4 regions of the Paenibacillus kribbensis genome follow, and region 1 is predicted to be linked to each of the others. Evidence: a T-box and tRNA genes for the amino acid it is inferred to sense, from the RefSeq annotation. Region 1 holds a T-box; the other regions hold tRNA genes.
What was found. The T-box of region 1 lies ahead of leuS (leucine--tRNA ligase). A T-box ahead of a tRNA ligase gene usually reads a tRNA of that ligase, here a tRNA-Leu.

Region 1 (7,745 bases):
AGTAAATATAGCAGTGTAGCTGCATATACCGCCACATGCATACCGGATATCGCTAAAATGTGCGTTAACCCGAGTTGCGTAAATTCGTTATACGTTGCCGGGTCGAGCTCATCTGTAACTCCCAGTACCAGTCCATTCATATATCCTGCGTGATTAAGGGATGTAAATGCCATTTCCATTCGTTGTCCCAGCTGCTCCCTAAGCTGATCATTCCACCTGAGCAAAATGTAACGGTTCCACAGGGAAGCTTGCTGCTTCTGTAGTGAAGCGGCTCCATTCCCTTTAAAAAGCCAGTGAATTTCCTGGGTGTGAAGGTATTCACTATAATCAAAGCCGCCAAAGTTCCCTGCTTTGGCAGGAGCCTTCAAGCTGCCACGTATTTGAATTGCATCTCCACGCTGCCATGCTGCCGCAACTTGCTGCTCCTGCTTGGCAGCCAGCTTGATGTGAACGATGACCTGTTCAGAGATAGATGCAAGCTGCTTGCTTTTTTCTGAATTACGTCCCATTTGATGAATAGCAGTGACTCTCATCTCAAACTGCGCTCGATCTCCATCTACCTCCACCTCGGAAGCAATAAACCCCGCTGCTTGAACAGGCATGTCTTCCACCATAGAAGCCGATACATGAAGAGTGTCGGGAATGCTGCTCACATTATGCGTATCATGCCAAAACCAATGGAATCCACCACCGCTCAAAGCAAGCCATAGCCATACCACATGCCGCACAGGAATTTTCATCAGTAGAGCTATAAGAGGAAGCATCAAAGTCACTCCCGTCCAGAGCAACAAGAGCATACGTCCAGAATAAAGGCAAGCTCCTGCACTTCCTGCAATCCAATATACGGTTAGAGTCAAAATAGGTCTGGTTAAAACAAGTTTGGCCTGAATACAATCACCCCCCGTAGCAAAATACTGCTTGCCGTCCAAACCGCAAAACAAAAAAGAACCCCTGACAGAATAGCATTCGTCAGAGGTTCTTCCTCGTTTACACTTTAATCCTTAACATCCATGAGCGTTTCCTTGGGTGGGTGATAGGTCTCCAGCATGCGGAAGGCAATTCCCTTCTCCTCCATCATGGCACGAACCTTGTCGGCATCTTTGGGATAGGGCCGATGGTATACAATCTCCACAATACCACTGTTCGCCAGCATATTGGCACACGTCCAGCACGGCTGGTCAGTAACATATACTGAGGAGCCTTCGCGATCAATCCGGTCAGTGAACAGCAGCAGGTTTTGCTCCGCATGAATCGTACGGATGCAACGTTGCTTTTTAACCATTTCCTCACGGCCATCACGATGAACAACCTCGTACTCCTCCGAGATCATACAGCCTGCCTCAGAGCAGTCAGGTACCCCGGACGGTGCACCATTATAAGCGGTGCCCAAAAGCTTTTTACCTTGCACAAGTACGGCTCCGACATGACGCCGCGAGCAGCGCGAACGGGTGGACACCATATAAGCGATATCCATAAAGTAAGTATCCCAGTCCTTGCGTACATCTGCACTCATAACCATCTCTCCCGTATAAACAAGTTAAAACGTATATCATTCCGCTAAAATTCATTTTCAGAGCCTGGTCACCGTAATCTTTGTATAGCTTACAGGCTGACGTAAGGCTTCATTTTTGCCAGCATTTTAGCGCCGATGCCCTTCACATGATCCAAATCGTTCACACGTTGGAACGGCCCATGCTGATTACGGTAGTCTAAAATGGCTTCGGCCTTTTTAGCCCCAACCCCCGGTAGCTCCATTAACTCGGCAGCAGTCGCCGTGTTGATGTTCACCTTTTTTTCACCGGATACGGATGTGGTATCTGGGTTAGTCACCGTACCATTCGAACTGACACCCTCTATGTCTGAACTTGAATTTGCCACGTTGGGTTGCTTAACGGTACTTGCATTTCCGATAGCGGGGTTTTCGCTTACAGCAACCTGTACATTAGCAGCAGCCCCTTGCACTGGACTATGCTTCACATTGCCAACAGCTTCGGCATCTGTGCTGCGTTCCTTTTTGTCTGAATCCTCTTTTACAGCATGCTTTTCTTGGGCATGATCGCCGTCGCTTTGCGACTCACTTGGCTCTGACTCCACCGCTAATACCTGCTCCACCTTGCGGTTAAGCAAAGTCCACTCTTCTTGCGGCTCAGGGCGCTGCCCTCCGGCAAACAGAATAAGCCCACTCCCGATTAGTGCAAGCGTTATCGCTGTTCCTGTCCATACGCGTTTCATGTTCGTATCGTCCCCTACTCCACATGGATTTTGGGAGGATGTAAACAACCTCCATACGGTTTCGCTGTGAGCCATTTTTCCAAAGAGAGGTACAACCCCGGGAACGATCTTATATATTCAGACATAAAATTCGTCATGTCGGTCAAGACCGGGTGCATACACTAAGAAGAATGACAGCGTCTATACCGCAAAGTATGAAAGGAGGACGTTGAACAATGAAAGTTGGATTTATCGGGACTGGCAGCATGGGAAGTCTGCTGATTGAGTCTTTTATTCAATCCAATGCACTTAAGCCACAGCAAATATCAGCAAGCAATCGAACGCATTCCAAGGTAGCCGAGCTGGCCCGTCGTTATCCAGGTTTGCATGCAGCCCAAAGCAACCGTGAAACGGCAGCGGAAAGCGATATTTTGTTTATCTGCGTGAAGCCGCTGGAATCAAAAGCCGTAACGGATGAAATACGCAACGTCATTACAGAAGAGCAAATCGTCGTATCTATCACAAGTCCGGTGCAGGTACGTATTTTGGAGCATGCACTGAAAGCCAAAGTGTCCAAAATTATTCCGAGCATCACCCACCAGGTGGGAAGCGGAGCCTCACTATGCATCCATGGCAGCCGGATTACAGAGGAGGACCGCTCCCTTCTGGAAGAGCTTATGTCTCACATTAGCAGGCCGATTCGAGTCAAAGAATCTTATACGCGGATCACGTCGGATTTCTCCAGTTGCGGACCTGCTTTCCTGGCCTTTTTTATGGACCAGTGGATTCAAGCAGCCGTTCAAGCCACAGGTATAGACCGTACGGAGCTAGGTGCCCTGACTGGTGAAATGATGATCGGCACAGGAAAGCTGCTCACGGAAGGCGGGATGACACCAGCCGAGTTGCAGGCCAGGGTAGCGGTTCCCGGAGGTATTACCGCCGAAGCCCTTGCACTGCTGGACAGCAGCCTGCATAGTGTCTTTCCTAAACTGATACGGGCTACACACAACAAGTATGAGGAGGACATGCAAAAGGTAAATGTCTCCTTCGGCTCAAAGCCGATTAACCGGCAACAATATTAACCAGCTTACCTGGAACAGCAATTACCTTACGAACCGTTTTGCCGGCCAGCATCTGCTGAACGTTGTCCAGCGACAAAGCAAATGTTTCCATCTTTTTGGCATCAAGATCCTTGGCAATCTTTGCACGCTGCACGATTTTACCATTCACCTGCACGACAATTTCCACTTCGGCATCCACCGTCCATGCTTCATCATAAGCAGGCCAAGCCGCGTAGGTAATGCTGTCGTTGTGCCCCAGCAGCTGCCACAATTCCTCGGCCAGATGCGGTGCAAGCGGCGACAGCATTTGCACGAAGTTTTCCATCGCTGCACGCGGCAAAAGGTCTGCTTTGTATGCATCGTTGGTGAAAATCATCAACTGGCTAATTGCCGTATTGAAGCGCAGGGCATCCAGATCTTCAGTTACTTTTTTCAGCGTTTTATGCCAGGTCCGCTTGAACTCATCGCTTCCGCCGTCATTTGTAATTTTATCATTCAGGCTACCATCTTCGGAAACAAACAGGCGCCATACGCGGGACAGAAAACGATGCGCTCCCTCAACTCCATTCTCGTTCCATGGCTTGGTCGCTTCGAGCGGCCCCATAAACATCTCATAAATACGCAGCGTATCGGCGCCAAACGTATTCACAATATCGTCAGGATTAATGACATTACCACGCGATTTACTCATTTTTTCATTGTTATTGCCCAAAATCATGCCCTGGTTGACCAGTTTGTAGAAAGGCTCTTTCGTTTCCACTACGCCGAGATCATACAGTACCTTGTGCCAGAAACGAGCATACAGCAAGTGAAGAACCGCATGTTCCGCTCCGCCAATGTACAAATCAACAGGCATCCATTCGCGCTGCTTCTCCTTGGATACAAGCTCTTTATCATTTTTGGGATCAATAAAGCGCAGGTAGTACCAGCAGCTTCCTGCCCATTGCGGCATCGTGTTGGTCTCGCGACGCGCTTTCATGCCTGTCTCAGGATCAATGGTTTCTACCCATTCTTTTGCATTGGCCAATGGGGATTCACCCGTGCCTGAAGGCTTGATGTTGTCCATCTCCGGCAGCATGAGCGGCAGCTGATCCTCAGGAACCGTTTTGATCGTGCCATCTTCCAGATGAATTACCGGAATAGGCTCACCCCAATAGCGTTGGCGGCTAAACAGCCAGTCACGCAGACGGTAGGTTACTTTGCCCTGTCCTTTACCCTCGGCTTCCAGCCATTCGATCATCTTCGGAATCGCTTCCTCGTTGGTAAGTCCATTCAGCGGGCCTGAATTGACGTGCGGACCATCCTCGGTGTATGGCTCATTAGCCACGTCTCCACCTTGGACAACCTCAGTGATTTTCAATCCGAATTTCTTGGCAAATTCCCAGTCACGTGTATCGTGACCCGGTACAGCCATAATTGCGCCTGTTCCGTAGCCTGCCAGCACATAGTCGGCAATCCAGATGGGCAGCTTTTCACCGTTCACCGGGTTCACCGCATAAGCACCTGTGAACACGCCTGTTTTATCCTTAGCCAGATCCGTACGCTCCAGATCGCTTTTACGAGCAGCTTGCTCACGGTATTGATGTACAGCATCCTTTTGTTCAGGTGTAGTGATGATTTCCACCAGTTCCTGCTCTGGAGCCAGCACACAGTAGCTCGCACCAAACAGCGTATCCGGACGGGTTGTAAATACCGTCAGCTGCTTGTCATGGCCTTCAATTGGAAAAATAACCTCAGCCCCGGTAGATTTGCCAATCCAGTTCCGTTGCATATCCTTAATGCTCTCGGACCAATCCAGCTCCTCCAGATCATCCAGCAGACGATCCGCGTATTCCGTAATTTTCAGCATCCATTGACGCATTGGTTTACGGATGACCGGATGACCGCCACGCTCACTCTTACCATCAATAACTTCTTCATTCGCCAGCACGGTTCCCAGCGCAGGACACCAGTTCACGGGTACTTCAGCTACATAAGCAAGACCGCGCTTGTACAATTGGATGAAGATCCATTGTGTCCATTTATAGTAATCAGGATCAGTCGTACTGATTTCACGATCCCAGTCGTACGAAAAACCGAGCGATTTGATCTGACGGCGGAAGTTATTTACGTTTTTCACCGTAATTTCACGCGGATGCTCACCTGTATCGAGCGCATGCTGCTCGGCAGGCAGACCGAAAGCGTCCCAACCCATCGGATGCAGTACGTTGTAGCCGCGCATTCTTTTATAACGCGAAACAATATCCGTTGCCGTGTAGCCCTCCGGATGGCCTACGTGCAGACCAGCTCCAGACGGGTAAGGGAACATATCCAAAGCATAAAACTTCGGTTTGCCCGGCTCTTCTCCGGTACGAAACGTCTTGTTCTCATCCCAATATTTCTGCCATTTTGGTTCAATACTTTGCGGTTGATAGCCGTGCTTCGGCTGTGTGTCTGTCATTCTCATTTCCTCCTCAAACGGTATGCAACAAAAAAACCTCTGCATCCCGTAGCGTATTCAGCGCTAGGGACGAGAGGTTATATTCCCGTGGTACCACCCTAGTTAGCAGAAAGCGTTCTTCGCGTTCTACTCCCTTTGCACCTGATAACGGAGGTGATCCGATGCGGTTTAGTAACAGAATATAAACACCTGTATAGGGCGTTCCTGCGTTGGGCGCATATCTCCGAGGCGAGTTCACTTTGCGCTGTCAACCGACTTGCACCACCCGCCGGCTCTCTACATGTCCACACAAAACTACTATTCCTCATCAGCGATTGTTTAACCGTTAATAATGGCACTATTATATTGAAAACTGCGAAAAAAGTCAAATAAGGACTACACGCCCTTCATGTCATTATGAAAGCGCCCTTCTTTTTCCCATATTCGAATAATAAAGCCTCACTATTTTACAGCAACATAAAACAATCTCGCCGCGTCATCCTCTGCTTCTACCCATTCAAAATCCGCATACACCTTCACATCACGAAAACCCGCTTTGGACAATTCTGCCTTCATCCAGTCCGGGTCATAGGCACGCTGCACATGAATTTCCTCGAACCGCTGATACAGATCGCGTCCTTCATTTTCTGCTCTCGCAAAAATACTAAGATGATGCTCAATTTCACAGCGTGGCGTATCCAGCGCACAGGTCCAGATATACGAGATGGAGCGTTCGTCCAATACAAAAGGCTGCTCTTCATCATAACGTACAAACGTCTGGGGATGATGTACATCAAACAAAAAGGTTCCGCCGGGCTTAAGACCTGCATACGTTCTGTGAAACGTAGCCGTTATATCTTCTTCCTCCAGCAAATAGTTCAGACAATCGCAAAAAGAAATCACTGAATCGACTGGCTCGGGTAAACTCCATTCCCGCATATCCTGCTGCAGCCAGCGGACGCTTCCCTCACGAAACAGCCGCTGTCCTTGCGGAGTCGTTTCCATTTTGCGGCGGGCTACCGCCAGCATATCAGAAGATAGGTCAATGCCGGTCACCTCGAAGCCCGAGTTAACCAGGGGGATCGTAATGGAGCCCGTTCCGCAGCCCAGCTCGGCCACCGTATGCGGCATACCGTACTGTTCCCAAGCCTGCCGTGCAAAGCGCAACCAGTCTGGGTACGGCATATCCTGCATCAGCTCATCATATACATAGGCAAACTTCCGGTAAGAAGCCATTTTTTATTCCTCATTCCCGTCCTTCGGTTTAGGCATTTTTTCCACCAGGTAGGTCCAGTTTTCCTTTTGTATAACCAGTCCTTCCTTCATCAGCTTGCCCATCGCACGCTTGAAGGCAGATTTACTGATGCCAAACCGTTGCTTGATAATGTCGGCCGGGGTTGCGTCAGAATAAGGCATACCTCCGCCTGGACGCTCTTTCAGAAAAGCGATCAGCCGATCTGCATCCTCATTACGGCCCACTTCCTTACGCGGCGACATCGCCAGATTGACACGACCGTCTTCACGAACAAGCGCGACCCGTACCTTAACCTCTTCGCCCAACCGAAGCATCCGGTTACGTTCCGAGGAATGAATCATACCAATGGCCCCAAAACCAAGCACCCCGCCGTCCACCAGGACAAATGTACCCATCTGAAGCGGCTTGTACACGGTCGCCTGCACCCACGTATTTTTCCACGAATCAGGGGCATGGAAGCACAGCGGAGCCAACTCCTGCTCTCCTGCCAGCTTAGCCCGCAGTCTGCCCTGCTTGTCATGCTCCATGATCGCATACACGTGGTCGCCCACCCGAGGGTGCAAGTCCCGGTTCTCCGGCAGCTCGCGAATCGGCAACAAAAGCTGGCGACCCAGTCCCATCTCCAGGAAGCATCCCAAGCGCGGGTGCACATCAGCCACTTCAAGCTTTGCCATTTCGCCCAGCGACAAGAACGGCTTTTTCATGGTTGCGGCCAAACGGTCCTCTGTATCGTAAAAAATAAATACCTCCAACCGTTCGCCTACCTCGATCTCGCGTGTAAGCTCCGTATAATGTAGCA
Region 2 (6,750 bases), 2.4 Mb from region 1:
GAGTAACGAAAAGATCTGTGAGAATCAGATCCGCCGAAAGCCTAAGGGTTCCTGAGGAAGGTTCGTCCGCTCAGGGGAAGTCGGGACCTAAGGCGAGGCCGATAGGCGTAGTCGAAGGACAACAGGTCGAAATTCCTGTACCACCGTAATCCGTTATGAGCGATGGGGTGACGCAGTAGGGTAGTGACGCGGACTGATGGATGTCCGTCCAAGCAGTGAGGCTGGTGTGTAGGCAAATCCGCACATCGATAAGGCTGGGCTGTGATGGGGAGCGAAAATTGCAGTAGCGAAGGTCATGATCTCAGACTGCCAAGAAAAGCCTCTAGCCAGGAGAAGGTGCCCGTACCGTAAACCGACACAGGTAGGCGAGAAGAGAATTCTAAGGCGCGCGGAAGAACTCTCGTTAAGGAACTCGGCAAAATGACCCCGTAACTTCGGGAGAAGGGGTGCCTCGGTAGGGTGAATAGCCCGAGGGGGCCGCAGTGAAAAGGCCCAAGCGACTGTTTAGCAAAAACACAGGTCTGTGCGAAGCCGCAAGGCGAAGTATACGGGCTGACGCCTGCCCGGTGCTGGAAGGTTAAGGGGAGTGGTAAGCCTTCGGGCGAAGCTATGAACCGAAGCCCCAGTAAACGGCGGCCGTAACTATAACGGTCCTAAGGTAGCGAAATTCCTTGTCAGGTAAATTCTGACCCGCACGAATGGCGTAACGACTTGGGCGCTGTCTCAACGAGAGATCCGGTGAAATTTTAATACCTGTGAAGATGCAGGTTACCCGCGACAAGACGGAAAGACCCCATGGAGCTTTACTGCAGCTTGATATTGAATTTGGGTACGATCTGTACAGGATAGGTGGGAGCCGTTGAGCCTTGAGCGCCAGCTTGAGGGGAGGCATCCTTGGGATACCACCCTGATCGTATCTAGGTTCTAACTTGGTACCGTAAGCCGGTACGAGGACAGTGTCAGGTGGGCAGTTTGACTGGGGCGGTCGCCTCCTAAAGAGTAACGGAGGCGCCCCAAGGTTCCCTCAGAATGGTTGGAAATCATTCGAAGAGTGCAAAGGCAGAAGGGAGCTTGACTGCGAGACCTACAAGTCGAGCAGGGACGAAAGTCGGGCTTAGTGATCCGGTGGTACCGCATGGAAGGGCCATCGCTCAACGGATAAAAGCTACCCTGGGGATAACAGGCTTATCTCCCCCAAGAGTCCACATCGACGGGGAGGTTTGGCACCTCGATGTCGGCTCATCGCATCCTGGGGCTGAAGTAGGTCCCAAGGGTTGGGCTGTTCGCCCATTAAAGCGGTACGCGAGCTGGGTTCAGAACGTCGTGAGACAGTTCGGTCCCTATCTGTCGTGGGCGTAGGAAATTTGAGAGGAGCTGTCCTTAGTACGAGAGGACCGGGATGGACGTACCGCTGGTGTACCAGTTGTTTCGCCAGAAGCACAGCTGGGTAGCTATGTACGGAAGGGATAAGCGCTGAAAGCATCTAAGCGTGAAGCCCCCCTCAAGATGAGATTTCCCAATACGTAAGACCCCTTGAAGACGACGAGGTAGATAGGTTGGGGGTGGAAGTGCAGTAATGCATGGAGCTGACCAATACTAATCGGTCGAGGGCTTATCCTAAAGATAGGACGCAATGGAGTTTCGGATCCAGTTTTCAGGGTGTAACACCTTGAAGGTATGTACAAGTGCATACGAAAAGCGCATTGAAATTCATTCACACGATATGTGATGAATCAAGTTTCAATACGGAAGAATTTGCGAGGCAAATTCATGTTTGGTGGCGATAGCGGAGGGGTTCCACACGTACCCATCCCGAACACGACCGTTAAGCCCTCCAGCGCCGATGGTACTTGGACCGCAGGGTCCTGGGAGAGTAGGACGCCGCCAAGCGATATCCTTTAGAGGATAATAAAGCTGTAAATATTAGGGCCTTTAGCTCAGCTGGTTAGAGCGCACCCCTGATAAGGGTGAGGTCGGTGGTTCGAGTCCACTAAGGCCCACCATTTCTTAATTAATACAACATGATTGGGGCCATAGCTCAGCTGGGAGAGCGCCTGCCTTGCACGCAGGAGGTCAGCGGTTCGATCCCGCTTGGCTCCACCAATATTCCCTGATAGCTCAGTTGGTAGAGCACTCGACTGTTAATCGAGTTGTCACAGGTTCGAGTCCTGTTCGGGGAGCCATATTTTGAATATTTTTGACTTATATATATAAGGTGGCGGCGTAGCTCAGCTGGCTAGAGCGTACGGTTCATACCCGTGAGGTCGGGGGTTCGATCCCCTCTGCCGCTACTCGGAGAGATACCCAAGTGGCTATAAGGGGACCCTCTGCTAAGGGGTTAGACTGCGAAAGTGGTGCGAGGGTTCGAATCCCTCTCTCTCCGCCACACCTTTAAAAATTCAGAATTTATTTTGTAAGGCCCGTTGGTCAAGGGGTTAAGACACCTCCCTTTCACGGAGGTAACAGGGGTTCGAATCCCCTACGGGTCATAATATGGAGGCTTAGCTCAGCTGGGAGAGCATCTGCCTTACAAGCAGAGGGTCGGGGGTTCGATCCCCTCAGCCTCCACCATTAATAATTTTTAAAGAAATCCCTTTTACTATCGCGGGGTGGAGCAGTTCGGTAGCTCGTCGGGCTCATAACCCGAAGGTCGTAGGTTCAAATCCTGCCCCCGCAATTAATTTCCTGATGGAAATGCCTCTGGAACTGTGGTGTAGAGGCCTAACATGCCTGCCTGTCACGCAGGAGATCGCGGGTTCGAATCCCGTCAGTTCCGCCATTCTAATATGTATAATTTAGTAGTACAACATAATATGGCTCGGTAGCTCAGTCGGTAGAGCAGAGGACTGAAAATCCTCGTGTCGGCGGTTCGATTCCGTCCCGAGCCACCTTTCAAGTGGGAATGAGTAATGTGCCGGTGTAGCTCAATTGGTAGAGCAACTGACTTGTAATCAGTAGGTTGGGGGTTCAAGTCCTCTCGCCGGCACCATTTTGGAGGATTAGCGAAGTGGCCAAACGCATCAGACTGTAAATCTGCTCCCTTACGGGTTCGGTGGTTCGAATCCATCATCCTCCACCAGTCTTTTCTTAATCATATGGCGGTCGTGGCGAAGTGGTTAACGCACCGGACTGTGACTCCGGCATTCGTGGGTTCAAGCCCCATCGGCCGCCCTTTATTCTTATTAATGGGGATTAGCCAAGCGGTAAGGCAACGGACTTTGACTCCGTCATGCATAGGTTCAAATCCTATATCCCCAGCCATTAAGAGCCATTAGCTCAGTTGGTAGAGCACCTGACTTTTAATCAGGGTGTCGAAGGTTCGAGTCCTTCATGGCTCACCATTTATAATTATTTTGCGGTCGTGGCGGAATTGGCAGACGCGCACGGTTCAGGTCCGTGTGGGCTAACCCCCCGTGGAGGTTCGAGTCCTCTCGACCGCACCATATTTTGCGGACGTGGCTCAGCGGTAGAGCATCGCCTTGCCAAGGCGAGGGTCGCGGGTTCGATTCCCGTCGTCCGCTCCATTATCCATACGGCGCCATAGCCAAGTGGTAAGGCAAAGCTCTGCAAAAGCTTCATTCCCCAGTTCAAATCTGGGTGGCGCCTTAACGCTCATTATGGATTACAATATGCGCCCTTAGCTCAGCTGGATAGAGCGTTTGACTACGAATCAAAAGGCCGGGAGTTCGAATCTCTCAGGGCGCGCCATTTCTAAAAAAATGTATAATGTCGGGATGTAGCTCAGCTTGGTAGAGCACCTGGTTTGGGACCAGGGGGTCGCATGTTCAAATCGTGTCATCCCGATACTGATTTGCGGGTGTAGTTCAATGGTAGAACTCCAGCCTTCCAAGCTGGTAGCGTGGGTTCGATTCCCATCACCCGCTTTTTGCTATAGCGGATTCTTGTTGCCTCAGTGGTGACACCTTATAAATAAAGAGAGCCTGTCTGGAGACAGTGCTCTCTCTTTTTTTATTATATTTTCTAAATAACGATATGATGAATATTGAGGATTTGCGCTATCTGGTGCATACCCCACAAATAAGTTTGCGGATATACACCGATTACGATCCAACGGCCGATTTTACACGGGAATGGTGAGCTGGATGGAGGTTCCTTGCTCTGGTGCGGAGGTCATGCTCATATATCCTCCTACTCCTCTAGCCCGTTCTTCCATGCTAAACAGTCCAACGCCCTCTCCTTGGGATTCTTCAGAGAATCCGATCCCCTCATCCCAAATGCTCACTTGTATGATTTCTCCCTGATCTTCTACGTCGACATGTGCTTCTGCTACGTCTGCATACTTGGCTACATTCGTTAATGCTTCCTGTACAATCCGATAAATAGCTATTTCCTTACGGATATCAAGGCGTTTACGTAGGTTACACTGAAAATGGACCTCAATACCGTAATGCGAGCAAAAGTTTTCAATATAGGTTCGTATGGCTGGTACGACACCTAAATCATCCAGAACTGAGGGACGTAGTTCCCATGCTAGTCCGCGGACGTCTTTAATGATGTCGGTCACTTGTGAACGCAGATTTTCCAGAACAGGACTAGGCTGTTCAGCAAGTTGGCTATCTAGTTGAATAATTAGAGAAAACAAGCTTTGTCCGATCCCATCATGCAATTCTCTTGAAAAACGCTTGCGTTCTTCCTCCTGAATTTGCATTACTTGCGTCATCATCGTCTGAAGCTCAGCCTCGACCTTTTTCAGCTTGGTGACCTCATTACGGATTGCTAAGTGCTGATAGGGTTTGCCTTCCTCGTCCATGAACGGAACGATTGTGGTATTCACCCAGTAATAGCTGTTATCCTTAGCCCGATTGCGTATTTCTCCTTGCCATACCTGGCCTGAGCGTATGGTGGTCCACAGGTTTTTCATGAACGCGGAAGTATGGTAGCCTGAATTAATGAGCCGATGATCCCGACCGATCAGTTCTTCACGACTGTACTGCGAAATCTCACAGAACTTGTCGTTCACGTACTGAATAATGCCACGATGATCGGTCAAAGCAACGATGGAGGAAGTATCTAATGCAAGTTTCAGGTTGGATAGCTGGTGAAGTGAGTTACGCAGTTCATGGAGAAAAGGGGACTCCGGGATATAAGCTTCCAAATCATTTAGTAACTTATCAGCCGACTCACCAAAAGCGTGCTGCGGCAAAGGATTAGAAGATTCATTCATAGTGCAGCAGCCCCTTTTTAAGTGCAAATTTGACCAACTCAGGCCGTGTTTTCAGGTTAAGCTTTTCCATAAGGTTACTTTTGTGGGACTCTACGGTTTTGACGCTAATTACCAGATGCTCGGCAATTTCCTTATTGGCATATCCTTTCGCTATCCATGACAGAATTTCCTTTTCACGCTCGGAAAGGGACTCATAGGGTCCGGCAATGCCTTCCTGTTTGATCTTGTCCAGATATTCACTCATCAGTCGTTTGGTCGCATTTGGGTACAAATAGGCGCTGCCTTCGGCCACAGACTGAATGGCTGCGAGTAATTCCTCGTGAGGTGCACTTTTTAAAATGTATCCGGATGCCCCGGCCTGAATGGCCCGGAATAGGTATTCCTCATCGTCATGCATCGTTAGGATAAGAACTTCAGTATCAGGCAACTTTTTTTTTAATTCAGTGGTTGCTGTTAGACCGTCTTTGCCAGGTGGCATGCTAAAATCCATGAGCACTACATTGGGTTGCAGCTCCACCGCCTTGCGGATCGCCTCATCACCGTCTGCAGCATCTCCTACCACCTTAATGCCGTTTTTGCCGTCCAATAGGGCCATGAGGCCGGAACGTACGACAACATGATCATCCACTACAAGTATACGAATCAATTTGTCATCCCCTCGAACGGTAAAAAAACCGTGCGTTTTGTCATAATCATAGCAAATTTTAGGGATTTCAATCAATATAGTCAGCTGGGTATGTCCATATTTAGCAAATATCTGTTGTTATCTATAAAAGTATGAAGAAGCTTATGAAGTAGGGGGGTGAGTACATAGCTCACCAAGCCGCTGAGCGACTCGAGTTGCCTCGGCTACTTCGGAATCGGTGAACGTCCTTACATCGCGGTTACCAAGAAGTAGCACACCATTCGGTAAATTACCTGTGCTGGAAAAGGGAATAGCTATAGCAGAATGAAGCTGCTCAGCCAGCATCAGCGCACATTCCTGACGCAGACGTATGCTGCCAGGCAGCAAAGCATTCACAGTCACGGTACGTCCCAGACGAACTGCCAGCCCGGCAATGCCGTGTCCCACTTTAAAAGAAATAAGGCGATAACGATTGCTTCGGCTGCCAGAGACGTAATACCAATGTAACTTACCGCCTCCTGATTTGGACATGAATGCAAGGGCAGTGAGATCTCCATAGATGCGATCCCTTAACTGGTTCAGTTCTTTTCGCATTTCATCCGTTATTTGTAGCATGGAAGACACATCCTTTTTCTTAACAAAACTGTAGCTCTAATTATTGTAGCTTCGATGGTTACAAAAGTAAGTCAGGGAACCCCCTGATCTATAGGCGTAGGAAACACTGACTTTTCATAAGACGGGGAAATGAGTAGGAGGAAAGCCGATAAATAAGGCACTAGCCTGCCTGAGAAGTGATATTTATCACAGCGAATCAGGGAGTAGGAAGGTATAAAATCAGGTGTTCTCCCGATAACAACCCATGTGTCAAACCATTATGATATAGATATCAGGTAAACATGAGGAGGACGCTAAAATGCAAGCCACTTGTATGGAACGGTTT
Region 3 (7,745 bases), 1.2 Mb from region 1:
ACTACCAATTGATTATCCGTGCTTGAAAAGCTGGCCATACTTGAACATACAACAATAAGAAAGAAGGCAGCAGCTGTTACGGCGGGATGCCTTTTCACCCAAGACAGCATAGGAGCCACGGTCTGTCTTTTATGTGGCGGCAAAGCATTCATAATGCGAAATGTCAGCTCATCCGATACACACGGCACTTGATAATGGCGTGTACCATAAAGCATCGCATCCGTCCGCTCAAGCTCTTTAAAACGCATGCGACATTCCGGGCAGTCTAACAAGTGTTGCTCCAACTCATGTTTATCCCGCTCAGACAGGTCGCCATCCAGATAGTCATGCATAAAAGAGATGGCTAGTTTGCAATCCATATGAGCCAATCCTTTCTAGTATTCTTCCGTGTTTCTCAACATAACATGCTCCTTCTTAGAGCTTTACTCTTCTTACATACGTTATAGCGAGTATTATGTTTCATAAAAAACATCTATACAGATACTTCCCAAGTACTTAAGCATATGATTTACAGCTTGTGCTCCAATTTTTTTCGTAGAAAATCCCGGCCTCTATGAACCCTCGTTTTAATTGTAGTCACGGGAATATTAAGCACATCACTAATTTCCTGCAAGGAAAGCTCCTGCAAGTACCGCAACACCATAATCGTCCTGTATTTGTCTGGAAGACTGTCAATGGCATCATGAATCAAGGCCTGTGTCTCGGACAACAACGTACGCCCCTCAGGGGTAAGCTCTTCGCTAGCGAGCATAGCATACCCATCGACACCTTCCTGATCAGTCATTTCAGCATCAAGTGAGTATGTAGGTTTTCTCCTTCGCAGACGATCAATACATAGATTTGTAGCAATCCTGTAAATCCAGGTCGAGAACTTCTGTCCATGGTCATACTTCTCCAAATTGCGATACACACGCAAAAAAGTTTCCTGCACCAGATCCTCCGCCTCATGGCGATTACCAAGCATCCGGTAGGAAAGATGAAAAATTCGATCTTTATATAACTCGACTAGCTCCGCAAAAGCCCGCTGATCACCTTTCTGTACCAGCCTAACCAAGCGGCTTTCCATATTATCCACTCTATACTCCCCCAGACTTGCTGATGGGTTACCTATTGCATATTTATGATTATTCATCGTAGTTTAATTTTATCCGAAAATCAACTATAGTATTGACACCATCTGAACACTCTTCTGTCATATTTTATTCACACAGCACAATCGGGCACTCTATAAGCGCCCGATCATCTGTATTCATACAGCCAAGCTGTATCAGCCTGTGTTCCTTAATCCCGCGGCAATTCCGTTAATGGTCAATAATACCTCACGCAACAGCTCAGCATCATCTCCATTTTGATCACGCAGCTCCCGTAGCTCGCTAAGCAACTGAACCTGCAGATAACTTAACGGATCGACATAAGGATTACGTAACCTGATTGATTCCTGAATCACCGGCACGTCGTCCAAAATCTCGGATTGTCCGGTTATTTTCAAAATCAGCTCGGATGTAAGCTTGAACTCCTCTGAAATCTGTCCGAAAATACGCTCTCTTGCCTCTTCATTATCGGACATTCCCGCATATTCCTCGGCAATCAGCAAATCCGCTTTGGCAATCGCCATTTGCAGCGTATCAATAAGGGACCGGAAGAAAGCCGAGTCCCTAAACATCGTTTGCAGTACCTTGAGATTATCCTCATTGTTCTGATAAAAGCTTTGCAGACCTGTTCCAGCCGCATACCATGCAGGTAACAAGTAGCGACTTTGTGTCCATGCAAAAACCCATGGAATGGCGCGCAAGTCCTCAAAACGCTCGCTGTTCTTACGCTTCGACGGACGTGATCCAATATTCAGCTCGCCCACCTCAGGCAACGGCGTCGATTCTTTGAAGAAAGCGAAGAAATCCGGATCTCGGAAAATCAAATCCTGATACTTCTTCAGGGATACCTCGGAAATACGGGCAATGATCTCCTCCCAGCTTTCCTCAAACACTTCCTTCTGCCCGGAGCGATGATACGCAGCAGCCGTAATCAAGGCTGAGGTCGCCTGCTCAAGACTCCGATAAGCAATGCCTTTGAGCGAGTATCGGGATGAGAGCACTTCACCCTGCTCCGTAATCTTGATCCCGCCTCCAATCGTATGAGGAGGCTGAGCCAGGATGCTGCGGTTAAGCGGCATTCCTCCGCGGCCCAGTGCTCCACCACGACCGTGAAAGAACTTCACTTTTACGCCAAACTCATTAACCACTTCTGTAATGCTGTTCATCGCGACCCGAAGCTCCCAGTTGGCCGTAACCACCCCGCCATCCTTGTTACTGTCCGAGTAGCCCAGCATGATTTCCTGAAGCTGATCCATTGCGGCTACAGATTGTCGATATACAGGCAAGTTCAACAATCTTCTCATAATACTTGGTGCAGCATGCAGATCGTCTATCGTTTCAAACAAAGGAACGGATTGCAGTGTACATATGACAGTACCATCCTTTTCGATGCGGAACAGTCCCACTTCTTTGGCTAGCACCATAACCTCCAGCAAGTCACTGGCTCCCTGAGTCATACTGATGAGGTAGCTTGTAATGGACTGCTTGCCAAATTCCTTCTGAGCCATATATATCGTGCGATATACGTCAAGACATTCCTGCGTGTTATCGCTATATTTTAAATACGGCGAAGTAATTGGACGGGGTTCGTTCAACAGCTTTTCCAGCAGATCTATCTTTTCTTCCTCCGGCAACTTACCGTAATCTGACACGATATTCATTTTGGAAAGAATCTCAGTCATCGCATTTTCATGCTCCTGACTATGCTGTCGTACATCCAGTGTAGCTGTATGGAATCCGAATAGCTCTACCTGGCGAATCATCTTTTGAATATACGTATCTGCCACATAATCCGCAAAATGATGACGCAAACTGTTATCAATAACATTCAGGTCTGCAATAAGCTCTTCAGCAGTGCTATAACGTTCCCTGGTGTCCTGTTTATTTTCATCCAAAATGTTATTCACCTTGGCAATCATATATGCGAGTTTAATCCGATAAGGCTCTTTTTCGTTATGCCATACTTCCATCTTTTTGAGCGTAATATGTGAACGATCTTCTTCAATAGAAGCCAGCAGATCATCTGAAACGCGCACAATGCTAGTGCTAAAGCTCAAGTATCCCATAAGTTCTTTCAGTGTGTGCTGATATTCTCTCAGAGCCAGCTTGCGTTGCATACGTAACGTTTCCCAAGTTACATGAGATGTCACAGACGGATTGCCGTCTCGGTCCCCACCAATCCAGGAGCCAAATCTCAGGTAGGTTGGAATGTGCCATTTTTGCTCGGGATAATATTTGCTTAAACATCGTTCCAATTCTTGGTATACATCCGGCAATACATGAAACAAAGTCTCATGAAAATAATACATCCCATTTCTTACTTCATCTAATACAGTTGGCTTGCGGTCACGCAGCTCATCTGTCTGCCACAGTGTAATTACTTCATTCAGCAGATTCTCCCGCACCTGTTCCCGCTCGCGCAAGGTAAGCATCGGATTGTCCAGCAGCATGACATCCTCAGAAATCCGCTTATGAATATCCAGAATTACCCGTCGTGTTGCCTCTGTAGGATGTGCGGTCATAACCAGTTCCAGAGAGAGCTCTTTCAGCATATTACTGACGTCCTCGGCAGAGAATCCCCCTTGCTTAAGCTCCTGAACGGAACTTTCAATAGAGCCGCGTTGAACATCTTCACCAGCGGAATGCTCATAATCCCGCTTACGACGAATACGATGATTTTGCTCAGCGATATTCACCAACTGAAAATAAATCGCAAACGCGCGAATAACCTGGTGACGAATATCCGTATCCAGTCCGCTGACCATTTGTTTGAAATTCTCGTACAACTCCGGCTGATACCCGGCACGTAACGATTTACTTGTCTCACGTATTTTTTCCACGATATCCAAAAGTTCGTTGCCACCCTGATGAACCAAAACCTCACCAAGAATATTTCCTAGAAAACGAACGTCCCGCCGCAGCAGATTATTGGATTGGTTTTTGTTTGCGGTTAACGTAAGCTCGGTCATGCTTTTCCCCCCATCTGATCTGTTCCACACCATATACAGTCTTGTTGCAAAGGTACGTATACACACGAAATTTGACACTTTCTTAACATCATACAATAAAAACGTATGAAAAGCTGCAAAATTTACAGTAAAAAATCATGTATTTTAAATACTTTTTTTGAGAATATATTGGTTTTTTATGCATTAAAATGAAATTAGATGAACTTAGTTAAGAGTATCCAAAGAATTTCATGAAAATTTATACACAATTCTTATAGGCAGTGTGATTTCCAAAACAAAAATTCATGCATCATTATGTGTACATGTTTATGATTTGTTGACAATATGAAGCTAATCAAGCTTCTATCCACAAAGATATACACAAAACTTGTCACCGATCAATAATATAGATGTGTTTTTCATCCAATAATCTGCTATTACCCACATAAAAAGAAGATAATGTGTACAACTGGACAGTAACTTTTGAGTTATCACCATAAATTCATACCGTTAGCAGTCATAGGATTCCTATTTATAAGGGATTTGATCAGGAAATTAGTCTTACTACAGGAGAAAGATATATATTGGAGGACAAACTCGGGTTCTAGGCGTTACATTAACATGAGCCTATTTACAATATGCACAAGTCATCCCCAACTGTGCATGAAAGAGATACATTGGCAAAGAACTCTAAACAACAAAGTGGGTATAATGTGGACAAAATAAAAAGAAGCCTTTCGGCTTCTAGGTAATCATTAAGCGGGTGATGGGAATCGAACCCACGCTATCAGCTTGGAAGGCTGAAGTTCTACCATTGAACTACACCCGCAAAACAGTATCGGGATGACACGATTTGAACATGCGACCCCCTGGTCCCAAACCAGGTGCTCTACCAAGCTGAGCTACATCCCGATATTATAGATTTTGTAAAGATGGCGCGCCCTGAGAGATTCGAACTCCCGGCCTTTTGATTCGTAGTCAAACGCTCTATCCAGCTGAGCTAAGGGCGCAAATATGGAGCGGACGACGGGAATCGAACCCGCGACCCTCGCCTTGGCAAGGCGATGCTCTACCGCTGAGCCACGTCCGCAAAAACAATATGCGCGTGAAGGGACTCGAACCCCCACGTCAAAGACGCTAGATCCTAAGTCTAGTGCGTCTGCCAATTCCGCCACACGCGCATATAATGTAATGGTGAGCCATGAAGGACTCGAACCTTCGACACCCTGATTAAAAGTCAGGTGCTCTACCAACTGAGCTAATGGCTCTCAATGGCTGGGGATATAGGATTTGAACCTATGCATGACGGAGTCAAAGTCCGTTGCCTTACCGCTTGGCTAATCCCCAATATGCATATGATTCACAATTCCCCAACTTTTCATCCTTTTATTCGGATAAAAATGGTGGAGGCTGAGGGGATCGAACCCCCGACCCTCTGCTTGTAAGGCAGATGCTCTCCCAGCTGAGCTAAGCCTCCGTACTACTTATGACCCGTAGGGGATTCGAACCCCTGTTACCTCCGTGAAAGGGAGGTGTCTTAACCCCTTGACCAACGGGCCATCCTACAACAAGCTCTCAACCGGGATCGAACCGGTGACCTCATCCTTACCATGGATGCACTCTACCTACTGAGCTATGAGAGCAAATGGCTCCCCGAACAGGACTCGAACCTGTGACAACTCGATTAACAGTCGAGTGCTCTACCAACTGAGCTATCAGGGAATAATAATTATAAAGCTTGCTTGGCGGCGTCCTACTCTCCCAGGACCCTGCGGTCCAAGTACCATCGGCGCTGGAGGGCTTAACGGTCGTGTTCGGGATGGGTACGTGTGGAACCCCTCCGCTATCGCCACCAAACATGAATTTGCCTCGCAAATTCTTCCGTATTGAAACTCCGTTCATCACAGCCGTGTGAATGAATTTTAATGCGTTTTTCGTATGCACTTGTACATACTTTCAAGGTGTTACACCCTGAAAACTGGATCCGAAACTCCATTGCGTTTATCTTTAGGATAAGCCCTCGACCGATTAGTATTGGTCAGCTCCATGCATTACTGCACTTCCACCCCCAACCTATCTACCTCGTCGTCTTCAAGGGGTCTTACGTATTGGGAAATCTCATCTTGAGGGGGGCTTCACGCTTAGATGCTTTCAGCGCTTATCCCTTCCGTACATAGCTACCCAGCTGTGCTTCTGGCGAAACAACTGGTACACCAGCGGTACGTCCATCCCGGTCCTCTCGTACTAAGGACAGCTCCTCTCAAATTTCCTACGCCCACGACAGATAGGGACCGAACTGTCTCACGACGTTCTGAACCCAGCTCGCGTACCGCTTTAATGGGCGAACAGCCCAACCCTTGGGACCTACTTCAGCCCCAGGATGCGATGAGCCGACATCGAGGTGCCAAACCTCCCCGTCGATGTGGACTCTTGGGGGAGATAAGCCTGTTATCCCCAGGGTAGCTTTTATCCGTTGAGCGATGGCCCTTCCATGCGGTACCACCGGATCACTAAGCCCGACTTTCGTCCCTGCTCGACTTGTAGGTCTCGCAGTCAAGCTCCCTTCTGCCTTTGCACTCTTCGAATGATTTCCAACCATTCTGAGGGAACCTTGGGGCGCCTCCGTTACTCTTTAGGAGGCGACCGCCCCAGTCAAACTGCCCACCTGACACTGTCCTCGTACCGGCTTACGGTACCAAGTTAGAACCTAGATACGATCAGGGTGGTATCCCAAGGATGCCTCCCCTCAAGCTGGCGCTCAAGGCTCGACGGCTCCCACCTATCCTGTACAGATCGTACCCAAATTCAATATCAAGCTGCAGTAAAGCTCCATGGGGTCTTTCCGTCTTGTCGCGGGTAACCTGCATCTTCACAGGTATTAAAATTTCACCGGATCTCTCGTTGAGACAGCGCCCAAGTCGTTACGCCATTCGTGCGGGTCAGAATTTACCTGACAAGGAATTTCGCTACCTTAGGACCGTTATAGTTACGGCCGCCGTTTACTGGGGCTTCGGTTCATAGCTTCGCCCGAAGGCTTACCACTCCCCTTAACCTTCCAGCACCGGGCAGGCGTCAGCCCGTATACTTCGCCTTGCGGCTTCGCACAGACCTGTGTTTTTGCTAAACAGTCGCTTGGGCCTTTTCACTGCGGCCCCCTCGGGCTATTCACCCTACCGAGGCACCCCTTCTCCCGAAGTTACGGGGTCATTTTGCCGAGTTCCTTAACGAGAGTTCTTCCGCGCGCCTTAGAATTCTCTTCTCGCCTACCTGTGTCGGTTTGCGGTACGGGCACCTTCTCCTGGCTAGAGGCTTTTCTTGGCAGTCTGAGATCATGACCTTCGCTACTGCAATTTTCGCTCCCCATCACAGCCCAGCCTTATGATGTGCGGATTTGCCTACACACCAGCCTCACTGCTTGGACGGACATCCATCAGTCCGCGTCACTACCCTACTGCGTCACCCCATCGCTCATAGCGGATTACGGTGGTACAGGAATTTCCACCTGTTGTCCTTCGACTACGCCTATCGGCCTCGCCTTAGGTCCCGACTTACCCTGAGCGGACGAACCTTCCTCAGGAACCCTTAGGCTTTCGGCGGATCTGATTCTCACAGATCTTTTCGTTACTCATACCGGCATTCTCACTTGAATGCAGTCCAGCGCTCCTTTCGGTACACCTTCAACCCGCATTCAACGCTCCCCTACCCC
Region 4 (7,745 bases), 510 kb from region 1:
AGCCTTGAGCGCCAGCTTGAGGGGAGGCATCCTTGGGATACCACCCTGATCGTATCTAGGTTCTAACTTGGTACCGTAAGCCGGTACGAGGACAGTGTCAGGTGGGCAGTTTGACTGGGGCGGTCGCCTCCTAAAGAGTAACGGAGGCGCCCCAAGGTTCCCTCAGAATGGTTGGAAATCATTCGAAGAGTGCAAAGGCAGAAGGGAGCTTGACTGCGAGACCTACAAGTCGAGCAGGGACGAAAGTCGGGCTTAGTGATCCGGTGGTACCGCATGGAAGGGCCATCGCTCAACGGATAAAAGCTACCCTGGGGATAACAGGCTTATCTCCCCCAAGAGTCCACATCGACGGGGAGGTTTGGCACCTCGATGTCGGCTCATCGCATCCTGGGGCTGAAGTAGGTCCCAAGGGTTGGGCTGTTCGCCCATTAAAGCGGTACGCGAGCTGGGTTCAGAACGTCGTGAGACAGTTCGGTCCCTATCTGTCGTGGGCGTAGGAAATTTGAGAGGAGCTGTCCTTAGTACGAGAGGACCGGGATGGACGTACCGCTGGTGTACCAGTTGTTTCGCCAGAAGCACAGCTGGGTAGCTATGTACGGAAGGGATAAGCGCTGAAAGCATCTAAGCGTGAAGCCCCCCTCAAGATGAGATTTCCCAATTAGTAAGACCCCTTGAAGACGACGAGGTAGATAGGTTGGGGGTGGAAGTGCAGCAATGCATGGAGCTGACCAATACTAATCGGTCGAGGGCTTATCCTAAAGATAGGACGCAATGGAGTTTCGGATCCAGTTTTCAGGGTGTAAGTTTGATATAGCGTAAGCTCAAGTGGCTTAGGCTGGACAAGCGAACACACAGCATTTGGCGATGCTGCTTCCTGAAAAAGAATTTGCGAGGCAAATTCATGTTTGGTGGCGATAGCGGAGGGGTTCCACACGTACCCATCCCGAACACGACCGTTAAGCCCTCCAGCGCCGATGGTACTTGGACCGCAGGGTCCTGGGAGAGTAGGACGCCGCCAAGCAAGCTTTATGATTATTATTCCCTGATAGCTCAGTTGGTAGAGCACTCGACTGTTAATCGAGTTGTCACAGGTTCGAGTCCTGTTCGGGGAGCCATATGGAGAGGTGTCCGAGTTGGCCGAAGGAGCACGATTGGAAATCGTGTAGGCGCCAAAAGCGTCTCGAGGGTTCGAATCCCTCTCTCTCCGCCAGAATTATTTTGTTGCATGGCCCGTTGGTCAAGGGGTTAAGACACCTCCCTTTCACGGAGGTAACAGGGGTTCGAATCCCCTACGGGTCATAAGTAGTACGGAGGCTTAGCTCAGCTGGGAGAGCATCTGCCTTACAAGCAGAGGGTCGGGGGTTCGATCCCCTCAGCCTCCACCATAAATAATTAAAAAGAATTCCCTTCTACTTTCGCGGGGTGGAGCAGTTCGGTAGCTCGTCGGGCTCATAACCCGAAGGCCGCAGGTTCAAATCCTGCCCCCGCAACCAATTAACTTTATTATGGAACTGTGGTGTAGAGGCCTAACATGCCTGCCTGTCACGCAGGAGATCGCGGGTTCGAATCCCGTCAGTTCCGCCATTTTTATAAAGTTGCATGACCCTGTTGGGAGCCATTAGCTCAGTTGGTAGAGCACCTGACTTTTAATCAGGGTGTCGAAGGTTCGAGTCCTTCATGGCTCACCATTTTTTGAAATTATATGTTATAATATAATTGTATTGCGGACGTGGCTCAGCGGTAGAGCATCGCCTTGCCAAGGCGAGGGTCGCGGGTTCGATTCCCGTCGTCCGCTCCATATTTGCGCCCTTAGCTCAGCTGGATAGAGCGTTTGACTACGAATCAAAAGGCCGGGAGTTCGAATCTCTCAGGGCGCGCCATTAACTTCATAAGCCGGTGTGGCGGAATTGGCAGACGCGCGCGACTCAAAATCGTGAGGGAAACCGTGGAGGTTCGAGTCCTCTCACCGGCATGTATTTCGGGATGTAGCTCAGCTTGGTAGAGCACCTGGTTTGGGACCAGGGGGTCGCATGTTCAAATCGTGTCATCCCGATTCAAAGGGAAAGTCGCTGGAAGCAGCGGCTTTTTTTATTGTCTTTATTATCTTTTTGTATAATTCAGTAATCTCCAGGTCACACTAACACAAAAAGTGGGACGGAAGGGATTACTGTGAAGCGATTAAGCTGGAAAAAACAAATGAAACGGCGCTGGAAACAGGGAAGAAGAACAGTATGGGCCTGCACCATTTTTGGAGTAGCTTGTTTGCTGGCTGGGTTGGGTATTCTGTTTTCAAGACATATGCAGGCTATGCTGTCACAGCCACTCGCTACTGCCGTTATGGCAGAGGTTGATATGGAGGAATCCTCACACACAACACCGGCTGAAGATCACTCCTCACAGATGCAGGTTTTGCAAAGCATACGTGCTTCCGGTATAAGCAGGAAAACTCACCTGTTAACTACCTATGTATGTGGTACGGAAACACTTTCCTTGGGAACGCTAAGCTCGCAGCAGCTGGAAAATTTACTGAAACAGCATCCCGACTGGAAGGGACGGCTTAATACTAAGGGAGAGGTATGGTTCGAGCGAAGGGTGGAAGACCTGTCAGAATCGTGTAAAGAGCACGGCTACATGGGCTTGAGCGCTGACGGACAACTCACTTTGTTTGAAGGGCCACCTAAAAAGGAGAAGGTGATACGGACTTTTTTCCAACTGGATGTAGACTCCATGGAAACGGCTTTGCCGGAAGGGGTGTATGAACAGCTGCAACAGGGAATCCGTGTACAGGATATAAACGAGTACAACAGTGTAATCTCTACTTTTAGTGACTTTGCGGTGGAACGAACACAGAGGGTATTAAAACAGCAATATTGATTAGAAGCAAGAGACGTCAGGCTTTTACCGATCAGGTGATGCTTGTGGCGTCTCTTTTTATGTTTTCACTGAGAGTTAAATTTTTTCCTCTATTAGATGCAAAGTTTTGTTATAATGAAATGAACGACACATATGTTCGCTTTGTATGGAATTTAGCCATAAATGTATTCAGGATAGAGTTGGCTGATGTTAGTTAACGCCATGGTTTAGCGATAAGGGAGAGATTTTTTTGCGTTTTCTAGGAATTGATCCGGGTATTGCTATTGTGGGCTTCGGATTTGTGGACAAGATTGGCAGTAAGGTGGTTCCTGTGCAGTACGGCTGCATTCAGACAGAAGCCCATACACCGGAAGAAGATAGGCTGCTTCATGTGTATGAAGGCATGCTGCAATTGATTGATAAATATAAGCCTGATGCGGTAGCGCTGGAGAAGCTTTTTTTTAATCGCAACGTTACGACTGCTATGTCTGTAAGTCAGGCGCGTGGTGTGCTGGTGCTGGCTGCAAGGCAACGTAATCTCCCTATTGGGGAATACACGCCGATGCAGATAAAGCAGGCTATTGTAGGGTATGGCAAGGCGGAGAAGAAGCAGGTGCAGGAGATGGTTAGAATGTTTCTAAAGCTCCAGGCTGTGCCTAAACCGGATGATGTAGCGGATGCTTTGGCGGTGGCTATTTGTCATGCGCATTCCTATGGACTAAATTCAAAATTAAATGAGGTATTGCGAAAATGATAGATTTCTTGCGTGGTTCTGTGGCTCACTTGGAAAATGAATATGTCGTTTTGGATGTGCAGGGGGTGGGATATCGGGTGTTCTGTCCGAATCCTTACGCCTTCGCCAAAACGGAAGGACCGGTGGTTATTTACATTCACCATCATGTGAGGGAAGATGCTATTTTACTGTTTGGGTTTGCAACCCGTGAGGAACAGCAATTATTTCGTAAACTGATTGATGTATCTGGTATTGGACCACGTGTGGCACTTGGGATTTTGGGAGGCGGTACGCCTGCTCATGTGGTGACGGCGATTTATCAGGAAAATATCACATTTCTCACCAAGTTGCCGGGAATCGGTAAAAAGACGGCGCAGCGCATGATTCTGGATTTGAAAGACAAGCTGGACGGTATTGGTTCGCTGGGGATGGTGACCGGACTGTTTGCAGAGCCTGTCGTGGAAGAGGGCGAGGGTTCGTATTGGGGCGAGGCACGTGAGGCGCTCAAGGCACTCGGTTACACAGATGCAGAGTTGGATAAGGTATGGAGCAGAATGAAGAAGGATGCGAAACCTGATGAATCTGCCGATATTTTGATGAAACGGGCTTTGCAACTGTTGTTTGCCGGATAGGACGCTGGTGTCCGTTGACAGAAGTCTGGTGAAAGAGGAGCGATGGAAAATGGATGATCGGATTATTTCCGCCAATTTGATGATGGAAGACCAGACGGCGGAGCTAAGCCTTCGCCCCCGTTATCTTAATGAATATATCGGGCAAAATCAGGTTAAGGAAAATTTGAAAGTTTACATTGAAGCGGCCAAAATGCGTAAAGAAGCGCTGGATCATGTACTGTTGTACGGTCCTCCCGGATTGGGTAAAACGACTCTCGCCAACATTATTGCGAATGAACTAGGGGTTAATTTGCGTACCACCTCAGGGCCTGCGATTGAAAGACCTGGAGACCTGGCAGCGCTGCTGACCAATCTTCAAGAAGGCGATGTTTTATTCATTGATGAAATTCATCGCCTCCATCGTACGGTGGAAGAAGTCATGTACCCGGCGATGGAGGATTTTGCGCTGGACATTATGATTGGTAAAGGCCCGAGTGCGCGTTCAGTTCGCCTGGATTTGCCGCCCTTTACCCTTATAGGGGCTACTACACGCGCTGGGCTGCTTTCTGCGCCGTTGCGCGACCGGTTTGGTGTTATCAGTCGATTGGAGTTCTATACGACGGACGAGCTGGCCTACATCGTATCCAGAAACGCGGATATTATGGAAGTTGAGATCGTTGGGGATGCAGCCGAAGAAATTGCATTGCGTTCACGGGGGACACCACGGATTGCGAATCGACTGTTAAAAAGGGTGCGTGATTTTGCCCAAGTTGCCGGAGACGGTATGATCCATTCAGAATTGGCCGCAGAGGCGCTGAAAAGACTTCAAATTGATCCGCTCGGACTGGATGAAATTGATCATAAAATGCTTAAGGCCATGATTCATTCATTTCGGGGTGGACCTGTGGGATTGGATACCATTGCTGCAACCATCGGTGAAGAGAGCCAGACGATTGAGGACGTGTATGAGCCTTATTTGCTGCAAATTGGACTTTTACAAAGAACACCTCGGGGACGTACGGTGACTCCAGCGGCATATGCTCACCTTGGAATCCCTATGCCAACGGATCCACGGTGACTAGAAATGGTGGGCTTTTGGCTTTTATTGCAAGAGCACAGCCCAAAGTACGGTTTTAAAGAGAAAGTAATTGAGATTAATTTACAGCGTAGCTACGCAATTATGGTAAGTGCGAAAGGGGAAGTACGATATAGTAAGTACGATATTGGTGGAATAGGATCGTTAGGGGAAAAGACCATTTGAGCAAGAATTGAGCGTGTTCAAATTTCGGTTTATTCCGCCGATGTATTTAAAGGGACAGGCGATGGTCGAGATCCCGCCAAATCATGCTTTATGCATGCTAGGATAGCCAGAATGGGGGGATTCAGAAATGAATGGAAAAGCATTGAACCGAAAAACAATTTTCAGTACATGGACGGGTCGGGCCAAACGAGCAGCAGCGATTATGGTATTAGCTACAGTTTGCATTCCCTGGTCTTCGTGTGTTCAGGCTGCTGCCGCCCAAGAAGATATTCGTGTAGTGATCTTTGCGGATCTAGGCAGTAAATATAAAGCAATAGTTCCCGCGGTAACCTTGAAATCATCAGAAGGTCTGAGTGTCGGACAGAACAGTGGAGGCAGTTATCAGGCTTGGATGGGACTACCGGACAGCACCGCTCGTTTTAGTGTAGACAGCTATCGGGTGAAGGTACTTGAAGGAAATGAAGCAGCAGCAATTAAAGCGGCTCAAATCCTGCAAAAGACGAATGATAAACCTACGGTTTTTATCGGTTCTAAAAACGGTAGCTCTGTCTATCAGGTGTACGCGGGAATTTATGCAAGTGAACAGTCCGCACAGGCTGCTGTACAGCGGATTTCTTCGGCAACCGGAACGCAGGCTGAAGTTAAGGGCAATAAGCACTGGTCTACAGGAAACTATGGAACCGAGCAGGAGGCAAATCTCGTTCGAGCGACAATTGCTGCGGCAGGCTTTGATGCTTTTACTGTGATTCAATCAAGAGGTCAGTATGCTGTGTGGGTTGGAGAAGAGAGTAACGACAGCAAGCTATCGACTTTAAAGACAGAGCTGGAGAGCAAGCAGCCCAAACTTACGTTATCTAAAGTTAGTGCTACTCAAACCGGACTCATGATAAGACAAGAAGCAGGAGTAACGACAGGCTCGCAAGCGATGTCACATTATATGCTGAGTGGCTCTAATAACAGCAAGGTCATTGTCAACGGCGGTAATAATGGGATTCAAGTGGTTGAAAGATCACAGCGTACATATCGCGGCGACATGGAGATTAGCATGACCTCAGGACAACTGGCGCTTGTTAATGACGTACCGCTCGAGCAGTATTTATATTCCGTGGTAGGAGCGGAGGTCTACTCCTCATGGCCTGCTGAAGCCCTCAAGGCTCAAGCGGTAGCGGCCCGCAGCTATGCCCTTGCCCAAGGCAATCGGTTTCAGATCGGGAACGTGGTGGATGGCACATTAAGTCAGGCTTACAATGGTAAAGGTTCGGAACATGCGAATGTCAATGAGGCTGTAGATGCCACGGCTGGTGAAGTGATTAAAAGCGGCGGCAAAGTGGTCGAAGCTGTATTTTCATCTAATGCGGGCGGTGTAACAGCAGATGCTTCCGAGGTATGGAACAGTGGTGGTGAAGCATTCGCCAGCGTAGACAGTTCGGGAGATACAACAGCGCAAAAAGGAGCACAGGAGTGGTATCATGTCCTTCTCTCCAGTGGCCAAACAGGTTATATACGTGAGGATAATGCCAAGGAGCTGGAGGGAGTCACAGAAGCAGGGTTAGACAAAATTACCGTTACTGCTGAAAATACCAATGTGCGCCCTATCCCCCAAATTCAGTCGGCAGTTGCACCAGTAGCCAAGGCGCAACCGGGTGAAGAGATGATTGTTTTGGAGAAGGTGCCTCAATCCGGAGACTATGCATGGGTGCGTGGACCTTTTACATCAGCGCAAATTGCTAAATCACTACAAGGGAAAGTAACGGGTACAGTACCAGCCTCAATTAATCATCTGGATGTTACCAAACGCGGTCCGTCAGGGCGTGTGCTGGAGGTTGAAGCCAACGGGTCACCTTTGGCGGTAAAATACCCCGATATGTATCGTTCAGCGATGGGGGGATTGCCTAGCACTCTGTTTGATATTGCGAGTACCGGCAGTTATACTGTATTAGGCGCAGATGGGGCTACTTCTCATATAAGTGGCACGCAAGGAACTCAAATTCTGTCAGCATCCGGGAGCAGCACTTCAAGCGGTAACGGGGTGATCGTCATGAATGAAGACCGTCATGCACGAGTCATTGACAAAACACAAAGCTTTATTTTTACAGGTAAAGGAAATGGCCATGGGTTGGGCTTGTCGCAATGGGGAGCCAACGGTTTGGCCGAGCAGGGGTATGATTACAAGAAAATTTTGCAACACTATTACAAAAATGTGGATATAGTTAAGGAATGACCAATATATGAACGTAAACGACTATGATTTTGAATTACCTGAAGCATTAATTGCTCAGACGCCTTT

Region 2: it has a tRNA-Leu gene. The T-box ahead of leuS (leucine--tRNA ligase) is inferred to sense a tRNA for this amino acid. The anticodon was not compared.
Region 3: it has a tRNA-Leu gene. The T-box ahead of leuS (leucine--tRNA ligase) is inferred to sense a tRNA for this amino acid. The anticodon was not compared.
Region 4: it has a tRNA-Leu gene. The T-box ahead of leuS (leucine--tRNA ligase) is inferred to sense a tRNA for this amino acid. The anticodon was not compared.

The regions. Positions count from the first base shown of each region.
Region 1 is NZ_CP020028.1:1,839,361-1,847,105, reverse strand. Features, by position in the region: gene B4V02_RS08230 (ComEC/Rec2 family competence protein) at 1-764, opposite strand, end outside; gene B4V02_RS08225 (deoxycytidylate deaminase) at 995-1,513, opposite strand; gene B4V02_RS08220 (ComEA family DNA-binding protein) at 1,603-2,232, opposite strand; gene comER (late competence protein ComER) at 2,448-3,293, shown strand; gene leuS (leucine--tRNA ligase) at 3,274-5,712, opposite strand; T-box leader at 5,775-6,032, opposite strand; gene B4V02_RS08205 (class I SAM-dependent DNA methyltransferase) at 6,154-6,927, opposite strand; gene B4V02_RS08200 (CvfB family protein) at 6,931-7,745, opposite strand, start outside.
Region 2 is NZ_CP020028.1:5,195,390-5,202,139, reverse strand. Features, by position in the region: rRNA gene B4V02_RS23250 (23S ribosomal RNA) at 1-1,620, shown strand, start outside; rRNA gene rrf (5S ribosomal RNA) at 1,774-1,890, shown strand; tRNA gene B4V02_RS23240 (tRNA-Ile) at 1,927-2,003, shown strand; tRNA gene B4V02_RS23235 (tRNA-Ala) at 2,028-2,103, shown strand; tRNA gene B4V02_RS23230 (tRNA-Asn) at 2,108-2,183, shown strand; tRNA gene B4V02_RS23225 (tRNA-Met) at 2,218-2,291, shown strand; tRNA gene B4V02_RS23220 (tRNA-Ser) at 2,295-2,386, shown strand; tRNA gene B4V02_RS23215 (tRNA-Glu) at 2,418-2,489, shown strand; tRNA gene B4V02_RS23210 (tRNA-Val) at 2,496-2,571, shown strand; tRNA gene B4V02_RS23205 (tRNA-Met) at 2,604-2,677, shown strand; tRNA gene B4V02_RS23200 (tRNA-Asp) at 2,703-2,779, shown strand; tRNA gene B4V02_RS23195 (tRNA-Phe) at 2,816-2,888, shown strand; tRNA gene B4V02_RS23190 (tRNA-Thr) at 2,914-2,989, shown strand; tRNA gene B4V02_RS23185 (tRNA-Tyr) at 2,994-3,079, shown strand; tRNA gene B4V02_RS23180 (tRNA-His) at 3,099-3,171, shown strand; tRNA gene B4V02_RS23175 (tRNA-Gln) at 3,187-3,261, shown strand; tRNA gene B4V02_RS23170 (tRNA-Lys) at 3,266-3,341, shown strand; tRNA gene B4V02_RS23165 (tRNA-Leu) at 3,356-3,443, shown strand; tRNA gene B4V02_RS23160 (tRNA-Gly) at 3,450-3,524, shown strand; tRNA gene B4V02_RS23155 (tRNA-Cys) at 3,535-3,606, shown strand; tRNA gene B4V02_RS23150 (tRNA-Arg) at 3,632-3,708, shown strand; tRNA gene B4V02_RS23145 (tRNA-Pro) at 3,731-3,804, shown strand; tRNA gene B4V02_RS23140 (tRNA-Gly) at 3,814-3,884, shown strand; gene B4V02_RS23135 (PAS domain-containing sensor histidine kinase) at 4,082-5,185, opposite strand; gene B4V02_RS23130 (response regulator) at 5,178-5,831, opposite strand; gene B4V02_RS23125 (GAF domain-containing protein) at 5,973-6,425, opposite strand; gene B4V02_RS23120 (Crp/Fnr family transcriptional regulator) at 6,724-6,750, shown strand, end outside.
Region 3 is NZ_CP020028.1:688,470-696,214, reverse strand. Features, by position in the region: gene B4V02_RS03165 (zf-HC2 domain-containing protein) at 1-359, opposite strand, end outside; gene sigW (RNA polymerase sigma factor SigW) at 509-1,075, opposite strand; gene ppc (phosphoenolpyruvate carboxylase) at 1,268-4,060, opposite strand; tRNA gene B4V02_RS03150 (tRNA-Gly) at 4,798-4,868, opposite strand; tRNA gene B4V02_RS03145 (tRNA-Pro) at 4,878-4,951, opposite strand; tRNA gene B4V02_RS03140 (tRNA-Arg) at 4,973-5,049, opposite strand; tRNA gene B4V02_RS03135 (tRNA-Gly) at 5,055-5,129, opposite strand; tRNA gene B4V02_RS03130 (tRNA-Leu) at 5,140-5,220, opposite strand; tRNA gene B4V02_RS03125 (tRNA-Lys) at 5,232-5,307, opposite strand; tRNA gene B4V02_RS03120 (tRNA-Gln) at 5,312-5,386, opposite strand; tRNA gene B4V02_RS03115 (tRNA-Val) at 5,441-5,516, opposite strand; tRNA gene B4V02_RS03110 (tRNA-Glu) at 5,527-5,598, opposite strand; tRNA gene B4V02_RS03105 (tRNA-Thr) at 5,610-5,682, opposite strand; tRNA gene B4V02_RS03100 (tRNA-Asn) at 5,686-5,761, opposite strand; rRNA gene rrf (5S ribosomal RNA) at 5,780-5,896, opposite strand; rRNA gene B4V02_RS03090 (23S ribosomal RNA) at 6,048-7,745, opposite strand, start outside.
Region 4 is NZ_CP020028.1:1,327,727-1,335,471, forward strand. Features, by position in the region: rRNA gene B4V02_RS06090 (23S ribosomal RNA) at 1-758, shown strand, start outside; rRNA gene rrf (5S ribosomal RNA) at 905-1,021, shown strand; tRNA gene B4V02_RS06100 (tRNA-Asn) at 1,040-1,115, shown strand; tRNA gene B4V02_RS06105 (tRNA-Ser) at 1,119-1,210, shown strand; tRNA gene B4V02_RS06110 (tRNA-Glu) at 1,228-1,299, shown strand; tRNA gene B4V02_RS06115 (tRNA-Val) at 1,310-1,385, shown strand; tRNA gene B4V02_RS06120 (tRNA-Met) at 1,417-1,493, shown strand; tRNA gene B4V02_RS06125 (tRNA-Asp) at 1,508-1,584, shown strand; tRNA gene B4V02_RS06130 (tRNA-Lys) at 1,613-1,688, shown strand; tRNA gene B4V02_RS06135 (tRNA-Gly) at 1,724-1,798, shown strand; tRNA gene B4V02_RS06140 (tRNA-Arg) at 1,804-1,880, shown strand; tRNA gene B4V02_RS06145 (tRNA-Leu) at 1,893-1,972, shown strand; tRNA gene B4V02_RS06150 (tRNA-Pro) at 1,980-2,053, shown strand; gene B4V02_RS06155 (BofC C-terminal domain-containing protein) at 2,170-2,874, shown strand; gene ruvC (crossover junction endodeoxyribonuclease RuvC) at 3,104-3,607, shown strand; gene ruvA (Holliday junction branch migration protein RuvA) at 3,604-4,218, shown strand; gene ruvB (Holliday junction branch migration DNA helicase RuvB) at 4,268-5,275, shown strand; gene B4V02_RS06175 (SpoIID/LytB domain-containing protein) at 5,586-7,679, shown strand; gene queA (tRNA preQ1(34) S-adenosylmethionine ribosyltransferase-isomerase QueA) at 7,687-7,745, shown strand, end outside.